DNA from 3 places in the Ornithinimicrobium avium genome. Region 1 is predicted to be linked to each of the others. Evidence: predicted binding sites of a transcription regulator. Region 1 holds the regulator's gene; each other region holds the start of a gene.
The links. Region 1 encodes LexA, which represses DNA repair genes until DNA is damaged. Its sites were predicted from a motif close to TCGAACANNTGTTCGA; they were not measured.

Region 2: the regulator LexA is predicted to act here: its motif matches at 3,119-3,134, upstream of ruvC (crossover junction endodeoxyribonuclease RuvC).
Region 3: the regulator LexA is predicted to act here: its motif matches at 1,831-1,846, upstream of recA (recombinase RecA).

The regions. Positions count from the first base shown of each region.
Region 1 is NZ_CP031229.1:1,371,636-1,377,703, forward strand. It holds gene DV701_RS06215 (RecQ family ATP-dependent DNA helicase) at 1-1,765, opposite strand, end outside; gene DV701_RS06220 (hypothetical protein) at 1,897-2,439, shown strand; gene DV701_RS06225 (LysM peptidoglycan-binding domain-containing protein) at 2,503-2,904, opposite strand; gene lexA (transcriptional repressor LexA) at 3,133-3,861, shown strand; gene DV701_RS06235 (PRC-barrel domain-containing protein) at 3,986-4,318, opposite strand; gene DV701_RS06240 (PRC-barrel domain-containing protein) at 4,417-4,917, opposite strand; gene DV701_RS06245 (Sir2 family NAD-dependent protein deacetylase) at 4,985-5,878, opposite strand; gene DV701_RS06250 (universal stress protein) at 5,992-6,068, opposite strand, start outside.
Region 2 is NZ_CP031229.1:700,384-706,451, reverse strand. It holds gene DV701_RS03360 (glycosyltransferase family 4 protein) at 1-592, shown strand, start outside; gene pdxS (pyridoxal 5'-phosphate synthase lyase subunit PdxS) at 703-1,602, shown strand; gene pdxT (pyridoxal 5'-phosphate synthase glutaminase subunit PdxT) at 1,596-2,234, shown strand; gene DV701_RS03345 (YebC/PmpR family DNA-binding transcriptional regulator) at 2,294-3,061, shown strand; gene ruvC (crossover junction endodeoxyribonuclease RuvC) at 3,199-3,855, shown strand; gene ruvA (Holliday junction branch migration protein RuvA) at 3,852-4,460, shown strand; gene ruvB (Holliday junction branch migration DNA helicase RuvB) at 4,502-5,641, shown strand; gene yajC (preprotein translocase subunit YajC) at 5,790-6,068, shown strand, end outside.
Region 3 is NZ_CP031229.1:26,225-32,292, forward strand. It holds gene DV701_RS00100 (aspartate-semialdehyde dehydrogenase) at 1-392, opposite strand, end outside; gene DV701_RS00105 (aspartate kinase) at 398-1,669, opposite strand; gene recA (recombinase RecA) at 2,115-3,143, shown strand; gene DV701_RS00115 (regulatory protein RecX) at 3,143-3,811, shown strand; gene DV701_RS00120 (ABC transporter ATP-binding protein) at 3,837-4,670, opposite strand; gene DV701_RS00125 (taurine ABC transporter substrate-binding protein) at 4,667-5,773, opposite strand; gene DV701_RS00130 (ABC transporter permease) at 5,865-6,068, opposite strand, start outside.

The DNA.
Region 1 (6,068 bases):
GCCGTCCGGGCTGCTCCGCCGCGTCCGGGTCCTCCGGGTCGACGACACGGGTGCCCTCGGCCAGGGCCGTGCGCAACCGCTGTCCCCAACCCAGGTCGGAGAGCCGGGCCAGGGCACGGCCGGGCTCGGCCTGTTCCTCCGCGGCGATCCGGCCCTTGACGTCGACGCCCAGCCTCGGCATGCCGGTCGGCCACTGCGCCCGGGGGTCGACCCGCACGCCGACACCGCCGAGCTGGGTCCGTGCCGCCCCGACCGCCTCGTCCGGGATCTCGGTCGGGTACCAGACCCCGGCGCAGTTGTCGCACCTCCCGCACGGGCTGGCCGTGGGGTCGTCGAGGGTCTCCTGGAGGAAGGCCATCCGGCACTTCGAGGTCTGCTGGTAGGCGACCATCAGCTCGGCCTCGCGCACGCGTGCGTCGGCCACCCGCTGGTAACGCTCACGGTCGTAGACCCAGGGCTGGCCGGTGCCGACCCACCCGCCCTGGACCTTGTCGACCGCGCCCTCGACGTCGAGCACCTTGAGCAGCAGCTCGAGCCTGGTGCGGCGCACGTCGACCATCGTCTCCAGCGCGGGCGTGGACAGCGGACGTCGCGCCTCGGCCAGGGCGGTCAGGACGGCGTCCGCCTGGTCCTGGCGGGGCATCGACACCGTCGCGAAGTAGGACCAGATGTCCCGGTCCTCCGAGCCGGGCAGGAGCAGCACGTCGGCGCGATCGGTGGCGCGACCGGCACGACCGACCTGCTGGTAGTAGGCCACCGGCGAGCTCGGCGCGCCCAGATGCACGACGAAGCCGAGGTCGGGCTTGTCGAAGCCCATGCCGAGGGCGCTGGTCGCCACGAGCGCCTTGACCTGGTTCTCCCTGAGCGCGGTCTCCAGACGTTCGCGCTCCTCGGGGTCGGTGCGCCCCGTGTAGGCCGCTACCTCGTGCCCCGCGGTCCGTAGCGCCTCGGCGACGTCCTCGGCGGCGGCCACCGTCAGGCAGTAGACGATGCCGCTGCCCGGCAGATCGGTCAGGTGGGCGACGATCCAGCCCAGCCGTTGCTCCGGGGTGAGCCGGGGCAGCACGCCCAGGCGCAGTGAGGCCCGCGCCAACGGACCACGGACGGTGCGCACGACCGCACCCCCGACGCCGAGCTGCTCGACGACGTCCTCGACGACCCGCTCGTTGGCGGTGGCCGTCGTCGCCAGGACCGGCGTGCCCTCCGGGAGCGCGTCGAGGAGGGTCCGGATACGCCGGTAGTCCGGACGGAAGTCGTGACCCCAGTCGCTGATGCAGTGCGCCTCGTCGACGACCAGAAGCCCGCAGCGGGCCGCGAGGTCGGGCAGCTGCTCCTCGCGGAAGCGCGGGTTGTTGAGCCGCTCCGGACTGACCAGGAGGACGTCGACCTCGTCGGCCGCCAGGGCCGCCCGCACGGTGTCCCACTCGGTGGCGTTGGCCGAGTTCATCGTCACCGCCCGGACGCCGGCCCGGGCGGCCGCGGCGATCTGGTCGCGCATCAGGGCCAGCAGGGGGGAGACGATGATCGTGGGTCCGGCGTGCTGGGCCCGCCGCAACGCGGTCGCCACGAAGTAGACCGCGGACTTGCCCCACCCGGTGCGCTGCACGACGAGCACCCGCGAGCGCTCCTGCACCAGGGCGAGCACGGCGTCGAGCTGCCCGTCCCGGAACTGCGCACCGGGGCTGCCGACCAGGCGGCGCAACGCGTCGTGGGCCGTGGCCACCAGCGTCTCGTCGGGGGTGCCGACACCCGCTCCCTCGACCATGGTGGCTCCTGCCGGGTCCTCGCTGCGCGTCATGCCCCGACCGTAACCGCCTCCTCCGACAACCACGTCGGCACATCCACAGGCGCGCGCCGGGATTGGGTCTGGCGCTGCGGGTGTGGTGCCATGGAATCATGACCGAGCCCACCTCGATGCCCTTCCAGGACGACGCACGCCGCGACGGGGCACCTCAGGACGACCCCGGCGTGGCGCCCGAGGAGTCTCTACCCTCCGGCCTGCTCCCCCCGGCCGAGACCGAGACCGACCTGCTCGCCGCACGCGTCGAGGGGCCCGAGGACCACGAGGGGATGACCGCGCTGTGGCGGGCCACGATGGGCCTGCCCAGCTGGTGGTTCATCGCGGTCGGCGAGGAAGGGCTCGAGTCGCCGGCGGCTGCCGAGATCGACGACCAGCTGATGCTGCTGACCTTCACCAACGCCGAGCGGGCCCGGCACTTCGCGGTGCAGAACGGCATGATCCGCGCGGACGAGGACATGCGGGCGATCTCGCTGGAGCCGCAGGAAGTCGTGAGCTCCGCCGACGTCTACCTCTCGGCCGAGATCGCCGGGCTCATGTTCGACCCGCACCTGACCGGCTACTTCATCTCCACCGAGCAGCTGCCGGTGGTGTGGCAGGCCATTTCCGCCGGCGAGGAGCAGGGCAGCGAACCGGGCTGAGCGGACCGGACCGCGGCTCTGCGAGCCGGCGGCAGCCGCATCAGAGAGCGGCCGCCTGCCGCGTCAGCGGCCGGGGATCACGAGGGTCTGGCCCGCTGCGATGTCGGTCGTGCTCAGCCGGTTGGCGCGCTGGATGTCGGTGACGGCCTGGCTCAGCGGAACCTCGGGCAGCTGCTCCGCGGCGAGCTGCGAGAGGGTCATCCCCGGCTCCACGGTCACGGCACTGCTGGCACCGGCTGGTCCCAGCGCGCTGACGAGGGAGGCCACGGCCAGGACCAGGACGAGCACGACGGTGCTGGTCAGGGTCAGCCGTCCGCGCCGGGTGATGCGCAGAGGATCCGTCGTCCCGGCGACCCGCTCGTGCGGAGCGACGACGCGCAGGTGGCCACCCCGACGCCGGGAGGCCGGGACGCCGAACGGCTCGGCACCGGCGACGGGGAACAGGTCGACGACTGCTGTGCTCATGGTGGTCCTCCTCGTGGTCATCAGACGCGTGTGCGATAGCACGTCTGTCCTATGTCTAGCACGAGTGTCCGGCTTTGTCGACACGCCGATCGAACAGATGTTTGCTCGATCCCTCCGTGCGCCGTACGCTGTGTGCATGTCAGGAACTCAATCAGCGACCACTGACAAACCCTCTGACCTGGCCTGACGGTCAGGACCTGGCAGCCGGAGGAGACGGGGAAGAAGGACATGGCAACGATCCACGAGATGCCCGACCGCGACGGGGGCGCCAAGCTCACCAACCGTCAGCAGCGCGTGCTGGCGGTCATCCGCGACTCGGTCGACGCCAGGGGCTACCCGCCCAGCCTGCGCGAGATCGGCGAGGCGGTGGGCCTGACCTCACCCAGCTCGGTCGCCCACCAGCTCAAGATGCTCGAGCGCAAGGGCTTCCTGCGCCGCGACCCCCACCGCCCCCGGGCGATCGAGGTCGTCGTGCCCGGGTCCGGCGACGGCGTGGGCTACCGGCGCGCCACCGCGGGCTCGCAGCGCAATGAGCCGGCTGCGGACGCCTACGACGAGACGGGCATCGGCGACGCCCGTCCCGAGGCGTCCTACGTCCCCGTCGTCGGGCGGATCGCCGCCGGCGGGCCGATCCTGGCCGAGGAGGCCATCGAGGACGTCTTCCCGCTGCCCCGCCAGATCGTCGGCGAGGGCGAGCTCTTCCTGCTCAAGGTCGTGGGCGACTCGATGGTCGACGCGGCGATCTGCGACGGCGACTGGGTCGTGGTGCGCCGACAGCCCACTGCGGTCAACGGCGACATCGTCGCCGCGATGCTCGACAACGAGGCGACGGTCAAGACCTACAAGAAGAGCAAGGAGAAGGTCTGGCTCATGCCGCACAACCCGGCCTACGAGCCGATCGACGGCGACCACGCCGTCGTGCTGGGCAAGGTCACCGCCGTCCTGCGACGCGTCTGACCGGACCGACGAGCCTCGTCCGACGCCGGCTGCCACGTGCGTCGGGCGACCCCGCAGCGCCGCCCCACTCGACCGGGGCGGCGTTGTGCTGCCCGGGTGTGCGGCGTCCGCTGTGCGGACCGGCTCAGGCGGAGGGCGCCGGACCGTCGTCGACGACGTAGTACTCGAACAGGTCCTGCTCGTCGTCCTCGGACAGGTGCCCGTCGCACGGGATGTCGGGGGCGCCCTTGATCATCGCGGTGCTGTAGGGCACCCGGATCTGGGTGTGGACGATCTCGGCGGTGCTCAGCGGGACGAAGACCCGTCGGCCGCCGAACCACCCGGTCCGCACCGTGACCCAGGCAGGTTCGCCAGTCTTGTTGTCCAGGTAGACCTGGCCCATCGTGCCGACCTTCTCGCCGCCCTGGTCCACCACCTCGGCGTCGTACAGGGCGTTGAGCTGCTCCTGCGAGATCACGTCATCCTCCTGGTTCCTCGGCCGCCGCTCGCGAGACGGCCAAGGATGAGCAGACCACACCTGAGGGCCAGGTGCCAATTCCGTCCCGGCGCCGCGGGTCAGGGACGCTCGTGGCGCCGCAGCACGGGCCGCTCCGCGAGTTCGTCGGGGTCGCCGCGCAGGATGTTGAGCGGGGCGCCGGTCACAGCCTGCTCGGGGGTCAGCGTCCCGTCGCCGACGACGTCCGAGCCCTCCTCGCGCCATACCCCGGGGCCGTCCCCGCCGAGCGGAGCGTCCGCGCTCTCCTCGCCCTCCTCCAGCGCGTAGTAGCGCCGCAGCTCGGCGACCAGCTCGGGCCCGAGGTGCTCGTCAGGCTCGACGGTGGGCGCCTCGCGCACCTCCTCGCCGGAGACCGACACGCGCAGACCTTCCTCGGTGCGCTCGGCGCCGGAGAGCGGCACGGGGTGCTCACGGTGGCCGAACCACCCGGTGTGCACCGCGATCCAGGCCGGCCGACCAGTCCGATCGTCCAGGTAGACCTGGCGCACCGGTCCCAGCCGGTCGCCGTCGACGCTGCGCACCTCGAGGTCGTAGAGGCCGTCGATCTCTTCCTGCGTCACGTCCACGTCGCTCCTCCAGCCTTCCGGGCGCGCCGGGGGGCGCGCTGCTCCCCTCATCGCACCACGCTCAGCGCGTTGCCGCACCCTCAGCACCGCCGGTATCGACGAGGTCCTCGACCAGGCGGGGCAGGACGTCGTCGAGCAGAGCGTCCAGCTGCACGGTCGCCTCGGCGTCGCCGCGCGTCCGGCCGCGCGTCACCACGCCCACGGGTATGCCGTCACGCGCGGCCCTGCGCACGAACCGGTAACCACTCATCACCTGCAGGGATGAGCCGAGCACCAGGAGCATGTCCGCCCGGCCGGTCACCTCGAACGCCTCCTCGACGACCTCCCGCGGCACCGACCCGCCGAAGAAGACGACGTCCGGCTTGAGCCGGTCGTGCCCGCAGACCAGGCACCGGGGCGCGCGGAAGGTGCGGACGAGGTCCTCGGGCAGGACCACGTCGCCGTCGGGTCGCACCTCGGCGACGGTCCCCGGGTCGAAGTCGGGGTTGGCCACTGCCAGCCACGCGTGCACCTGCTCGCGGTCGTAGGTCTCCCCGCAGTCGAGGCAGACCACCCGGCCGAGGTTGCCGTGCAGCTCGACGACACCGGTGGCGCCGGCGCGCTGGTGCAGCCCGTCGACGTTCTGGGTGATGATGCCCGTGACGAGCCCGGCGGCCTGCAGGTCGGCGACCGAGACGTGGGCGGCGTTGGGCCGGGCCGCGTCGAAGCGCTCCCACCCGGTGTAGGCGCGCGCCCAGTAGCGCTGCCGACCCTGCGCGGAGCCGGCGAACTCTGCGTGCTGCATCGGCTGGACCCGACGCAGGCCGTCGGGTCCGCGGTAGTCCGGGATCCCCGAGGCGGTCGACATGCCCGCGCCGCTGAGCACCACGACCCCGCCGTCGGCGAGCAGGTCGCGCAGCACGGCATACCGATGCTCGTCCACCGCGGTGCGGGGCGGGAGATGGTCGGTTTCCATCCCCCCATCATCCACGCCCGGCCGCCACGGCGCCCCCACGCCCGACCCCGCAGGCACGGTGCCGACGTGCGGAAGGGCCGCCGGGATGCTCCCGACGGCCCTTCCTTCCGCCCTCACAGGACCAAGACCGGGCACTCAGCGTGCTCCACGACCGCGGCCGCGGTGGCCCCACGAGGGACCATGAGCACCT
Region 2 (6,068 bases), 670 kb from region 1:
CGCGATCGACGTCGCCGCCCACGCCCGCGCCGACGCCCTCCTCCCACGACCGCCGGGGATGGTCGCCGGAGCACCGACCGTCCTGTTCCTCGGTCGTCGGGACGAGCCGCGCAAAGGCCTCGACGTGCTCGCGGCTGCCCTGCCGCTGCTGCGGCAGCTGGTCCCCGGGGTCCAGGTCGTGCTGGCCGGTCCGGGCCGCACCCGCGTGGACGGCACCGTCGACCTGGGGGAGGTGGACGGCCCCACCAGGCTGGCGCTGCTGCATACCTGTGAGGTGCTGGTGGCCCCGCACACCGGGCGCGAGAGCTTCGGGATCGTGCTGGCCGAGGCGATGGCGGCGGGGACCCCGGTCGTGGCCTCCTCGCTGCCTGCCTTCGCCGAGGTGGTCGGGGACGCCGGACTGCTGGTCCCCGTCGGCGACCCCGACGTCCTGGCACGTGCGGTGGCGACGGTCCTGACCGACAGGCGCCTCGCGCTCGAGCTGGGGGAGCGGGGCGCGGCCCGCGCCCGACGCTGGGACTGGGCAGAGGTGGTCGAGCGGTGGGAGCAGGTCTACGACCGCGCGTGCGGAGCAGGGGGCCCGGCCTCGTAGAATGGTGCGGTGCCGCCTGCGCGGCCACCCCGACCCACCCGGCACCGAGCCGCCCACCCCTCGCCGTGCGCCACCGCGAGGTGCGTGGGCACCGTCCTTGAGAGGCAACGATGAGCGAGCCCACCACGTCCAGCACCGGCACCACCCGCGTCAAGCGCGGCATGGCCGACATGCTCAAGGGCGGCGTCATCATGGACGTCGTCACCGCCGAGCAGGCGAAGATCGCCGAGGACGCCGGCGCGGTCGCGGTCATGGCGCTGGAGCGCGTGCCCGCCGACATCCGGGCCCAGGGCGGGGTGTCGCGGATGAGCGACCCCGACATGATCGACAGCATCATCGAGGCCGTCTCCATCCCGGTCATGGCCAAGGCTCGGATCGGTCACTTCGTCGAGGCCCAGGTCCTGCAGAGCCTCGGCGTGGACTACGTGGACGAGTCCGAGGTGCTGACCCCGGCCGACTACGCCAACCACATCGACAAGTGGGCCTTCACCGTCCCCTTCGTCTGCGGCGCGACCAACCTGGGCGAGGCGCTGCGGCGGATCACCGAGGGCGCGGCGATGATCCGCTCCAAGGGCGAGGCCGGCACCGGTGACGTGTCCAACGCGACCACGCACATGCGCTCCATCCGTGGCGAGATCCAGCGGCTCACCTCGATGGCCGAGGACGAGCTCTACGTCGCGGCCAAGGAGCTGCAGGCGCCCGTCGAGCTGGTCAAGGAGGTCGCCCGGAGCGGCAGGCTGCCCGTGGTGCTCTTCACCGCGGGCGGCATCGCCACGCCGGCGGACGCCGCGATGATGATGCAGCTGGGCGCCGAGGGCGTCTTCGTCGGCTCCGGCATCTTCAAGTCCGGCAACCCGGCCCAGCGCGCCGCCGCCATCGTCAAGGCCACCACCTTCCACGACGACCCCGACACGATCGCGCAGGTCTCCCGCGGCCTGGGCGAGGCGATGGTCGGGATCAACGTGGACGACATCCCGCAGCCGCACCGCCTCGCCGAGCGGGGCTGGTGACCACGGCCCCGGTCCTCGTGGGCGTCCTGGCCGTCCAGGGCGACGTGCGCGAGCACGTCGCGGCCCTGGAGCGGTCCGGGGCGGCGGTGCGCAGGGTACGTCGCCCGGAGGAGCTCGAGGGCCTGGACGGTCTCGTCGTGCCGGGCGGGGAGTCGACCACGATCGACCGGCTCGCCCGCATCTTCGGGCTGCACGAGCCGGTGCGCGCCCTCGTGCGTGCGGGCCTGCCCGTCTACGGGTCCTGCGCGGGCATGATCCAGCTCGCCGACCAGATCCTGGACGGCCACGCGGAGCAGCAGACCTTCGGCGGCATCGACATGACCGTTCGGCGCAACGCCTTCGGGCGGCAGGTCGACTCCTTCGAGGCCGGTCTGGTGGTGCCGGCGCTGCTGGAGCCGGAGCGGCCCTTCCCCGCCGTGTTCATCCGGGCACCGCGGGTCGAGCACCACGGCCCCGGGGTCCAGGTCCTGGCACGCGTCGACGACGCTGTGGTCGCGGTGCGCCAGGGCAACCTGCTGGCGACCTCCTTCCACCCCGAGGTCAGCGGCGACGACCGCGTGCACCAGCTCTTCGTGCGCATCTGCTGCGCGCACCACGCGGCCGTGCGTCCCACGGTCGCTACCGCGTCCTGACCCGCGCCTAGTAGCATCGTGGGTTGTTCACGTCAGCTGCGGCGAGCGAAGGAGAGCGGATGAGCGGCCACTCCAAGTGGGCGACGACGAAGCACAAGAAGGCGGTCATCGACGCCAAGCGGGGCAAGCTCTTCGCCAAGCTGATCAAGAACGTCGAGGTCGCGGCCCGGATGGGCGGCGGCGACCCGGCCGGCAACCCGACGCTGTTCGACGCCATCCAGAAGGCGAAGAAGTCCTCGGTGCCCAACGACAACATCGACCGCGCCGTCAAGCGCGGGTCCGGCGCGGAGGCCGGTGGGGCGAGCTACGAGGCGCTGACCTACGAGGGCTACGCGCCCGGCGGCGTGGCGCTCTACATCGAGTGCCTGACCGACAACAAGAACCGTGCGGTCATGGAGGTGCGCACCGCCCTGACGCGCAACGGCGGCACGATGGCCGACAGCGGCTCGGTGGCCTACCTGTTCAACCGCAAGGGCCAGGTCGTGGTCCCCAAGGAGCAGGACTCCGGGGAGCTCACCGAGGACACCCTGCTGGAGTCCGTGCTCGAGGCCGGCGTCGAGGAGGTCTCCGACCTCGACGACGTCTTCGAGGTCATCAGCGACGCGGCCGACGTGGTGCAGGTGCGGACCGCGCTGCAGGAGGCCGGCCTGGACTACGACTCCGCCGAGGTGACCTTCGTGCCCAGCATGGAGGTCACGATGGACGCAGACGGCGCGCGCAAGGTGATGCGGGTGATCGACGCCCTGGAGGACTGCGACGACGTGCAGAACGTCTACTCCAACGCGGACATCCCCGACGTGGTCCTCGAGGCGCTCGAGGAGGACTGACCGCCCCGGGAGCGTGTCGCGGTCCCGCGGCGGCGCCACCGTGGACTAGCGTGGGGTGCGAACACCTGTCCGCACCGCGCGCCGCGCGGGTCGCGTCCTCACGAGGGTCGTGGCGACACCGAACCAGGAGGTCGATCGTGCGCGTGCTCGGAGTCGACCCCGGGCTGACCCGGTGCGGGATCGGCGTCGTCGAGGGCCTGCCCGGCCGTCGGCTGCGGATGGTCGCGGTCGGGGTCGTCCGCACCCCCGTGGACCAGGAGCCGCAGGACCGGCTCCTGTCGGTCCAGACCGAGATCGACCAGTGGATCGCCGACTGGGCGCCGGACGCCGTGGCGGTGGAGCGGGTCTTCGCCAAGGCGAACATCAAGGGGATCATGGGCACCGCCCAGGCCTCGGCGATCCCGATGCTCGCGGCCGCGCGGCTCGGCCTGGCCCTGGGCATGCATACGCCCTCGGAGGTCAAGGCGGCCGTCACCGGCAACGGTCGCGCCGACAAGGCGCAGGTGACGAACATGGTGACCCGGATCCTGGGGCTGCAGGTCGCCCCGCGACCGGCGGACGCCGCCGACGCCCTGGCCCTGGCCATCTGCCACCTGTGGCGCAGCGGGGCCGACGAGCGCCTGGTGGGCGGCACCGAGGCCGGCAACCTCATCCAGCAGGCAGAGCTGCGTGCCCAGGACGCCGCGCCCAACCGGCTGGCGCAGCTGCACGCCCAGCACCGGGCCGCCACCCGGTCGGCGTCCGCCCGCTCGGGCGCCCGAACGTCCCTGACCACCAGGAGGATCGTCCCGTGATCGCTTCCGTGCGCGGAGCCGTCCGCCACGTCGGCCTGGACCACGTCGTCGTCGAGGTCGGCGGCGTCGGGCTGCTCGTCCACACCACGCCCGCCACCGCGGCCGACCACCGCCCCGGGCAGGAGGCCGACCTGGAGACCAGCCTGGTCGTGCGCGAGGAGTCCCTGACGCTCTACGGCTTCGCCGGGGCCGACGCCAAGGCCCTCTTCCAGCAGCTGCAGACGGTCTCGGGGGTCGGGCCGCGCCTCGCCCTGGCGATGCTGGCGGTGCACGCCCCCGACGAGGTCCGGCGGGCACTGGCCCAGGGTGACCTGGCGGCGCTGACCAAGGTGCCGGGCATCGGGCGCAAGTCGGCCGAGCGGCTCGTGCTCGAGCTCAAGGACAAGATCCTCGCCACCGGCGCGGGAGCGGCCGACCTCACGGCCCGGCCCGCGGCCGCCGGTGCGGGCGGGGCCGTGCACGGCCAGGTCAGGGAGGCGCTCGAGGGCCTGGGCTGGTCCGCCAAGCAGTCCACCGACGCCGTGACGACCGTCACGCGCGGCGCCGACGCACCCACCGAGGTCTCCGAGATCCTGCGTGCCGCCCTCAGGGAGCTGGGCCGGTGAGCCTGGAGGACTCCCCCGGCTGGGCCGACGGCTCGCGGGAGATCGGCGTCGACGACGGTGGGGAAGCGGTCGCCGGCCGGGTCGTGGACGTCGGCTCCAACGAGGAGGAGCGGCGTGTCGAGGCGGCGCTGCGCCCGCGCCGGCTCGCGGACTTCCCCGGCCAGCACCGGGTGCGCGACCAGCTGGGCCTGGTCCTGGAGGCGGCGCGGCGGCGCGGCTCGCCGCCCGACCACGTGCTGCTCTCCGGACCGCCCGGTCTGGGCAAGACGACGCTGGCCCTGATCGTCGCCGCCGAGATGGAGCAGCCGATCCGCATCACCTCCGGCCCGGCCATCCAGCACGCCGGCGACCTGGCGGCCGTCCTGTCCTCGCTCGTCGAGGGGGAGGTGCTCTTCCTCGACGAGATCCACCGGATGTCGCGGCCGGCCGAGGAGATGCTCTACCTGGCGATGGAGGACTTCCGGGTCGACGTCATCGTCGGCAAGGGCCCCGGCGCCACCGCGATCCCGCTCGAGCTGCCACCCTTCACCGTCGTCGGTGCCACGACCCGGGCGGGGCTGCTCCCCGCACCGCTGCGCGACCGCTTCGGCTTCACCGGCCACCTGGACTACTACGCCACCAGGGACCTGGTGACGATCCTCACCCGCAACGCCGAGCTGCTGGGCATCGAGGCGGACGTGCCCGGCATCGAGGAGATCGCCTCCCGTTCCCGCGGCACGCCCCGGATCGCCAACCGGCTGCTGCGCCGCGTGCGCGACTGGGCGCAGGTGCACGGCGACGCCCGGGTCGACGACGCCGCGGCGCACGCCGCGCTGAAGCTCTTCGACGTCGACGAGCTCGGCCTGGACCGGTTGGACAGGGCCGTGCTGGAAGCGCTGTGCACCCGGTTCGGCGGCGGACCCGTCGGGCTGTCCACGCTCGCTGTCGCGGTCGGGGAGGAGCCGGACACGGTGGAGACGGTGGCCGAGCCCTACCTGGTGCGCGAAGGCTTCATGGTGCGCACGCCGCGAGGACGGGCGGCCAGCCCCGCCGCCTGGCGGCACCTGGGGCTGAGCGCCCCTCGCGACGCCGCTACCTTCGCTCCCGGGGCCGCCGGTGGCGGCCGGCTCGCCGACGGTCAGGACCTGCTGCCGCTGGAGACCGACGAGACCGCCGGAGCCGACGACGGGGCGGACCGCTGACCCCCGCTGCCCCGGACCCGGACACGGCACCCCGGGTCTTTGGTGCCGTCAGGAGCCTCACCTAGACTGCCCCGGGTGCCTGCGTCGTCGACGGCACAGGCCGGTGCCCCACGGGCACACGTCGCGCTCCACACGTAAAGGGTCCCTCATGACGCCACTGATCGCCGCTGCTCCCGCCACGGGAGGAGGGACGGGCACGCTGCTGCTCCTCGCGCTCCCGTTCGGGCTGCTGATCTTCCTCATGTTCTCCCAGCGGCGGCGCGCCAAGGCCGTGGCCACCGCGCAGGCCGAGCTGGCGGTCGGCCAGCAGGTGATGGCCGCGGCCGGCATCTACGGCACCATCTCTGCGCTGGACGGCGACGTCGTGCACCTCGAGATCGCCCCGGGCGTCAGGATCCGTGTCGCTCGCCGGGCCATCGTCCCCGAC
Region 3 (6,068 bases), 1.3 Mb from region 1:
ACCTCGCTGACGACCAGGGGCACGCGCTCGTCCATCCGCCAGGCGGAGGAGTTGTCGACGACCACGGCCCCGGCCTCGGCGAAGCGTGGCGCGTGGACTCGCGACGCCCCGCCGCCGGCGGAGAAGAGGGCCACGTCGATGCCGGAGAGGTCCGCGGTCTCGACGTCCTCGACCACGATCTGGCGAGGTGCGTCATACCCCTCGAGGCCGTTGACCGAGCCCTCCCAGGGCAGCTCGGAGCCCGCGGAGCGCGCCGAGGCGAAGTAGCGGATCGAAGCCACCGGGAAGGCGCGCTCGGAAAGGAGCGTGCGCAGCACCCCGCCGACCTGGCCCGTGGCGCCGACCACCGCCAGGTGCAGATGCCTGCCCGCGTATGCCGTCTCGTGCGTCATCGTGCTCATCGTCCTGTCCCGCCGTAGACCACGGCGTCCTCGTCGGCGTCCAGCTCGAACGCCGTGTGCACCGCCCTGACCGCATCCTCCAGGTCGACCTGGTCGCAGATCACCGAGATGCGGATCTCGGAGGTGCTGATCATCTCGATGTTGACCCCCGCGTCAGCCAGCGCGGCGAACAGCCGGGAGGCGACCGAGGGGTTGGACCGCATACCGGCGCCGATGAGCGACAGCTTGCCCACGTGGCTGGTGTAGAGGACGTCGGCGAAGCCCATCTCGTCCTGCAGCGCGCGGACGGCGGCCACGGTCGTGCGTCCGTCGGCCTCGGGAATCGTGAAGGAGATGTCCGAGGTGGCGGCGTCCGAGGTCGACACGTTCTGGACGATCATGTCGACGGACACCCCTGCGCGGGCGACGGCGCCGACGACGGCGGCGGCGGCGCCCGGCCGGTCGGGTATGCCGACAGCGGTCACCTTCCCCAGCGACCGGTCGTGCGCGATCCCGGAGATGATCGGTTCTTCCATGGTGTCCTCCGTCAGGGGTCGGCCGGTCAGGATCCGCGTGCCCTCCTGGTCGGAGAAGCTGCTGCGGACATGGAGCGGGACGTTGAACCTGCGCGCGTACTCGACGGCGCGAAGGTGCAGGATCTTGGCGCCGTGGGCGGCCATCTCGAGGGTCTCCTCGATGGTGAGCCGGGTGACGCGGCGGGCGCTGGGCACGATGCGCGGGTCGGCGGTGTAGAGCCCGTCGACGTCGGTGTAGATCTCGCAGACGTCGGCGTCGAGCGCTGCGGCCAGCGCGACCGCCGTCGTGTCGGAGCCGCCGCGGCCGAGGGTGGTCACGTCGTCGTCGGTGGAGATGCCCTGGAACCCGGCGACGATCGCGACGCTGCCCTCGTCCAGCGCCCGGCGCACGCGGGCCGGCTGCACGTCGAGCAGCCGGGCGCTGCCGTGGGCGGTGTCCGTGCGCATGCCAGCCATCCAGCCGGTGAAGCTCCGGGCCGGCACCCCGAGCTGCTGGACCGCCATCGCGAGCAGAGCCATCGACATGCGTTCCCCGGCGGAGAGGAGCATGTCCATCTCGCGCTCGGGCGGGACCCCCGGGGCGACCTGGGCGGCCAGGTCGAGCAGCTCGTCGGTGGTGTCTCCCATCGCCGACACCACGACGGCGACCTGGTCGCCGGCCTCACGGACAGCGACGACCCGACGGGCGACACGGGACATCGCCGCGGCGTCGCTGACCGACGAACCGCCGAACTTCATCACGAGCAGGGCCATGGAGCTTCCTGGTGGCAGGGCTTGGGTGGGCACGGGAGACGGCGGTGTCGGAAACCCCGGATGGCAGACCAGTGTAGGGGTGGCGGCAGACCCGGTTGACGTCGGGGAAGCGCGCCGGGGTGCGCAGACGATCCGCGACACGCCGAAACCTGCTCTCGCCTTCGTACAGGCTTTCGATCTACTGTTGTCCACATGGCGCCTCCCGCAGCGCCCGTCGTCCACAGCCTCCAGGTGGTCGACCGGGTCTGTCGGTGGCGGCGCCTAGCGTCTGATCGGACACGGAGACAGACGTCCTCGCAACGGGGGCGACGACCGGAGGTCGGTCGAAGGTAGGCGCGCCCATCACGAGACGAAGGAGCAGACGATGGCTCAGAGCAAGACAGCCCAGACGGCCGCGACACGGGGAGCGGCGGGCAGCGACAAGCTGCGGTCGCTCGATGCCGTCATGGCGCAGATCGAGAAGCAGCACGGCAAGGGCTCGATCATGCGGCTGGGGGACGAGGACCGGCCGCCGATCCAGGTGATCCCGACCGGGGCGATCGCGCTCGACGTCGCGCTCGGCGTCGGCGGTCTCCCGCGCGGTCGCGTGGTGGAGATCTACGGTCCGGAGTCCAGCGGCAAGACCACCGTCGCTCTGCACGCCGTCGCCAACGCCCAGCGTGCCGGCGGCATCGCCGCCTTCATCGACGCCGAGCACGCGCTCGACCCGGAGTACGCCAAGAATCTCGGGGTGGACACCGACGCGCTGCTGGTCAGCCAGCCGGACACGGGCGAGCAGGCGCTGGAGATCGCGGACATGCTGATCCGCTCCGGCGCGCTGGACATCGTCGTCATCGACTCGGTGGCGGCGCTGGTCCCGCGGGCGGAGATCGAGGGCGAGATGGGCGACAGCCACGTCGGTCTCCAGGCGCGACTGATGTCGCAGGCCCTGCGCAAGATCACCGGGGCGCTGAGCACGACCGGCACGACCGCGATCTTCATCAACCAGCTGCGCGAGAAGATCGGCGTCATGTTCGGCAGTCCGGAGACGACCACGGGCGGCAAGGCGCTGAAGTTCTACGCCTCGGTGCGCATCGACGTGCGCCGTATCGAGACGCTGAAGGACGGCACGGACGCGGTCGGCAACCGCACGCGCGCCAAGATCGTCAAGAACAAGGTGTCCCCGCCGTTCAAGCTGGCGGAGTTCGACATCCTCTACGGGCAGGGCATCTCCCGCGAGGGCGGGCTGATCGACATGGGCGTGGAGCACGGCTTCGTGCGCAAGTCCGGCGCCTGGTACACCTACGAGGGCGACCAGATGGGGCAGGGCAAGGAGAACGCCCGCCAGTTCCTCAAGGACAACCCCGACCTCGCCGACGAGATCGACAGCAAGATCAAGACCAAGCTCGGCATCGGCGTCCCCCGCCCTGCAGCCGCCGACGACCTCCCGGCCGGGGTGGACCCGGTCACCGGTGAGGTCTCGGTCGACTTCTGATGGCCGCCGACGCCGAGCGGCTGGACGCGGCGCGCGAAGCACTGGCGGCGGCGGAGGCCGCCGCCAGTGCCTCCGGGCTCCGGCCCGCCGAGGAGAAGCGACGAGGCGGACGAGAGCCGGACGGCGCAAGTTCAGGCGGCGGACCGCCGGGTAGGGGGCTCATCGGCGCTGGACGTCCCGGAGAGCCGGACCCGCACGACGTCGCCCGGCGTAGCGTGCTCCGTCAGCTGGCGATGGGGCCGCGCACGCGCAAGCAGCTGGAGGACAAGCTGCGCGACCGTGGCACGGCTCCCGACGTCGCGGCGCGGGTGCTCGACCGGATGGGCGAGGTCGGCCTGGTCGACGACGAGGCGTACGCCGAGATGTTCGTCCGCTCCCAGCAGGAGACCAAAGGGCTGGCCGCCAGTGCCCTGCGGCACGAGCTGCGCCGCAAGGGGGTCGCCGACGAGCTCGTCGACGCCGTGCTGGACGAGGTCGACCCCGAGCGCGAGAAGGACCAGGCGCGGGCTCTGGTCACGCGGCGGCTGCGGACCATGCGCGGCCTGGACCGGGAGGTCCAGACCCGCAGGCTGGCGGCCTACCTGGCCCGAAAGGGCTACGGCTCGTCGGTGTCCTACCAGGTGGTGCGCGAGGCGCTCGACTCCCTGCCCGAGCACAGCCGGGACTGAGCCCGCGACCGGCTGTGCCGGCCGGTCAGTGCTCGTCCTCGCGGATCGCCTCGCTGATGCGGTCGCGCAGCTGTGTGTACTCCGGGACCGAGCGCAGCTCGTCCAGCAGCAGCCGGTCGTAGTGCGAGGAGATCTGCACCGGCTGGTCCATCACGACACGGCCGGGGCGGGGCGACATCACGATGACCCGGTCGCCGAGGAAGACCGCCTCGTCGACCGAGTGCGTGATGAAGAAGATCGTCTTCTTCTTCTGCCGCGCGATCGTGAGCAGCTCGTTCTGCAGCCGGTGCCGGGTGATGGCGTCGAGGGCGCCGAACGGCTCGTCCATCAGGATGATGCCCGGGTCCGTGGCCAGGACCCGGGCGATCTGGCAGCGCTGCTGCATACCGCCGGAGAGCTCGTAGGGCTTGGCGTCCATGAACTTGACGAGCCCGACCAGGTCCAGCGCCTCCTCGGCCGCGGCGCGGCGTTCCGCCGCCGGCGTGCCGCGGAAGCGCAGGCCCAGCTCGACGTTCTTGCGGACGGTGAGCCAGGGGTAGAGGTTGGCCTGCTGGAAGACGACGCCGCGCTGGGCACCGGGGCCCCGCACCGGCTCCCCGCCGGCCAGGACCTGACCGCCGGTGGGCCGCAGGAAACCGGCGATCGCCTTGAGCAGCGTGGTCTTGCCGCACCCGGAGGGACCCACGACGCACACGAACTGGCCCGCCGGGATCTGCACCGAGGTGTCGGCCACCGCGTGCACGACCTCGCCGGCGTCGGTGATGTAGCGGTGGGAGAGGTGGTCCAGGGTGATCCCCACCCCGGAGGACACCGCTGCCTGCGATGGCTGCGGGGCGCCGCCCTGCGCCGGGACGCTCACTGTCCGACCTCCTCCAGGGCGGTGGAGTAGACGCCGTCGGCGTAGTGCTGGGGGTCGGCCACCTCGTCGATCTCGCCCTGCTCGGCCAGGAACGTGGCGGTCTCGGACAGCACGTCGGCCATCTCCTGGCCGCCGTAGTAGTCGGCCAGCTGCGTCTTGGCGTCGGGGTAGGTGTAGCCCTTGAACTGCTGGAGCACCTGGTCCGGCGTGATCCCGAGCTCGGCCGCGACCGGGACGGCGGCCTCCTGCGGGTGCTGCTGGATCTGGGTGCTCGCATAGTCCTGGATGCGGGTCCACATGACCATGAACGCGGGGTTGGCCTCGATGAAGTCCCGCTTGGCGATGGCCAGGTCGAAGGTGGCGAAGCCCAGGGCGGCGGCGTCGGCGTTGGACATGATGCGCGTGGCACCGTCGTCGAGCAGCTGGGTCAGGGTCGGCGCCCAGGTCCAGGCCGCGTCCACCTCGCCCCGGTCGAAGGCGGCGACGATCGCGTCGGGGGAGAGGTTGACCAGGTCCACCTGCCCGGTCATGCCCTCGTCGCCCAGCACCTTCAGCAGGGAGAAGTGCGCGGTCGAGGAGAACGGCACCGCCACCTTCTTGCCCTTCAGGCCGGCCAGGTCGGTGATGCTCGGGTCCTTGACGACCAGCGACTCCGCCTCACCGATGACGTCGAAGATGTAGACGGTCTGCACGTCGATGTCCAGGGGCGCCGACATCGCCTTGACCGAGGGGCTCGACCCCGCCAGGCCGATGTCGACCGAGTTGGAGCCGAAGCCCTGGATCGCCGCACCGCCGGACTCGAAGTTGATCCAGCTGATGTCCGCGTTCGGCATGCAGGCCTCCAGCAGGCCTTCCTGCTTCACCAGCAGGTCGCCGTTGGGGATGCTCTGGTAGTCGATCCGTACCGTGGTCTCGATGCTCTCATCGGGCTCGCCGACGGGGCAGTCCGAGGTCGCGGCCGTCGAGCCCCCGTCCCCGTCGCCGGCGTCCCCGGCGGGGGCCTCGGCCTTGCCCGCGCCGCACGCGGACAGCGCGGTCACGGAGGCCAGGAGGGCCGCCAGGGTCAGGGTCCGCGTGCGGCGGGTGCTGGTCCGGGTGGTCATGGGTGGTTCTCCTTGGTCGGTGTGCGATCGGTCTGGTGTGGTCGGGGGGAGGTGAGGTATGGCGTCGCGCGGGTGGGGGAGATGGTCGGGGTCAGGCCCTGCCCTGCCAGGGCACGAGAACCTCGCCCAGCCGCTTGATGGCGGAGTCCAGCGCGATAGCCGCCAGCCCGATGACGATGATGCAGGCGATCACCAACGGGGTGCGCAGCTGGACACCGGCCTGGTAGGCCAGGCCGCCGATGCCGGGCAGTCCGTTCTGCAGCTCGGCGGCGACCACCGTGGTCCAGGCGAAGCC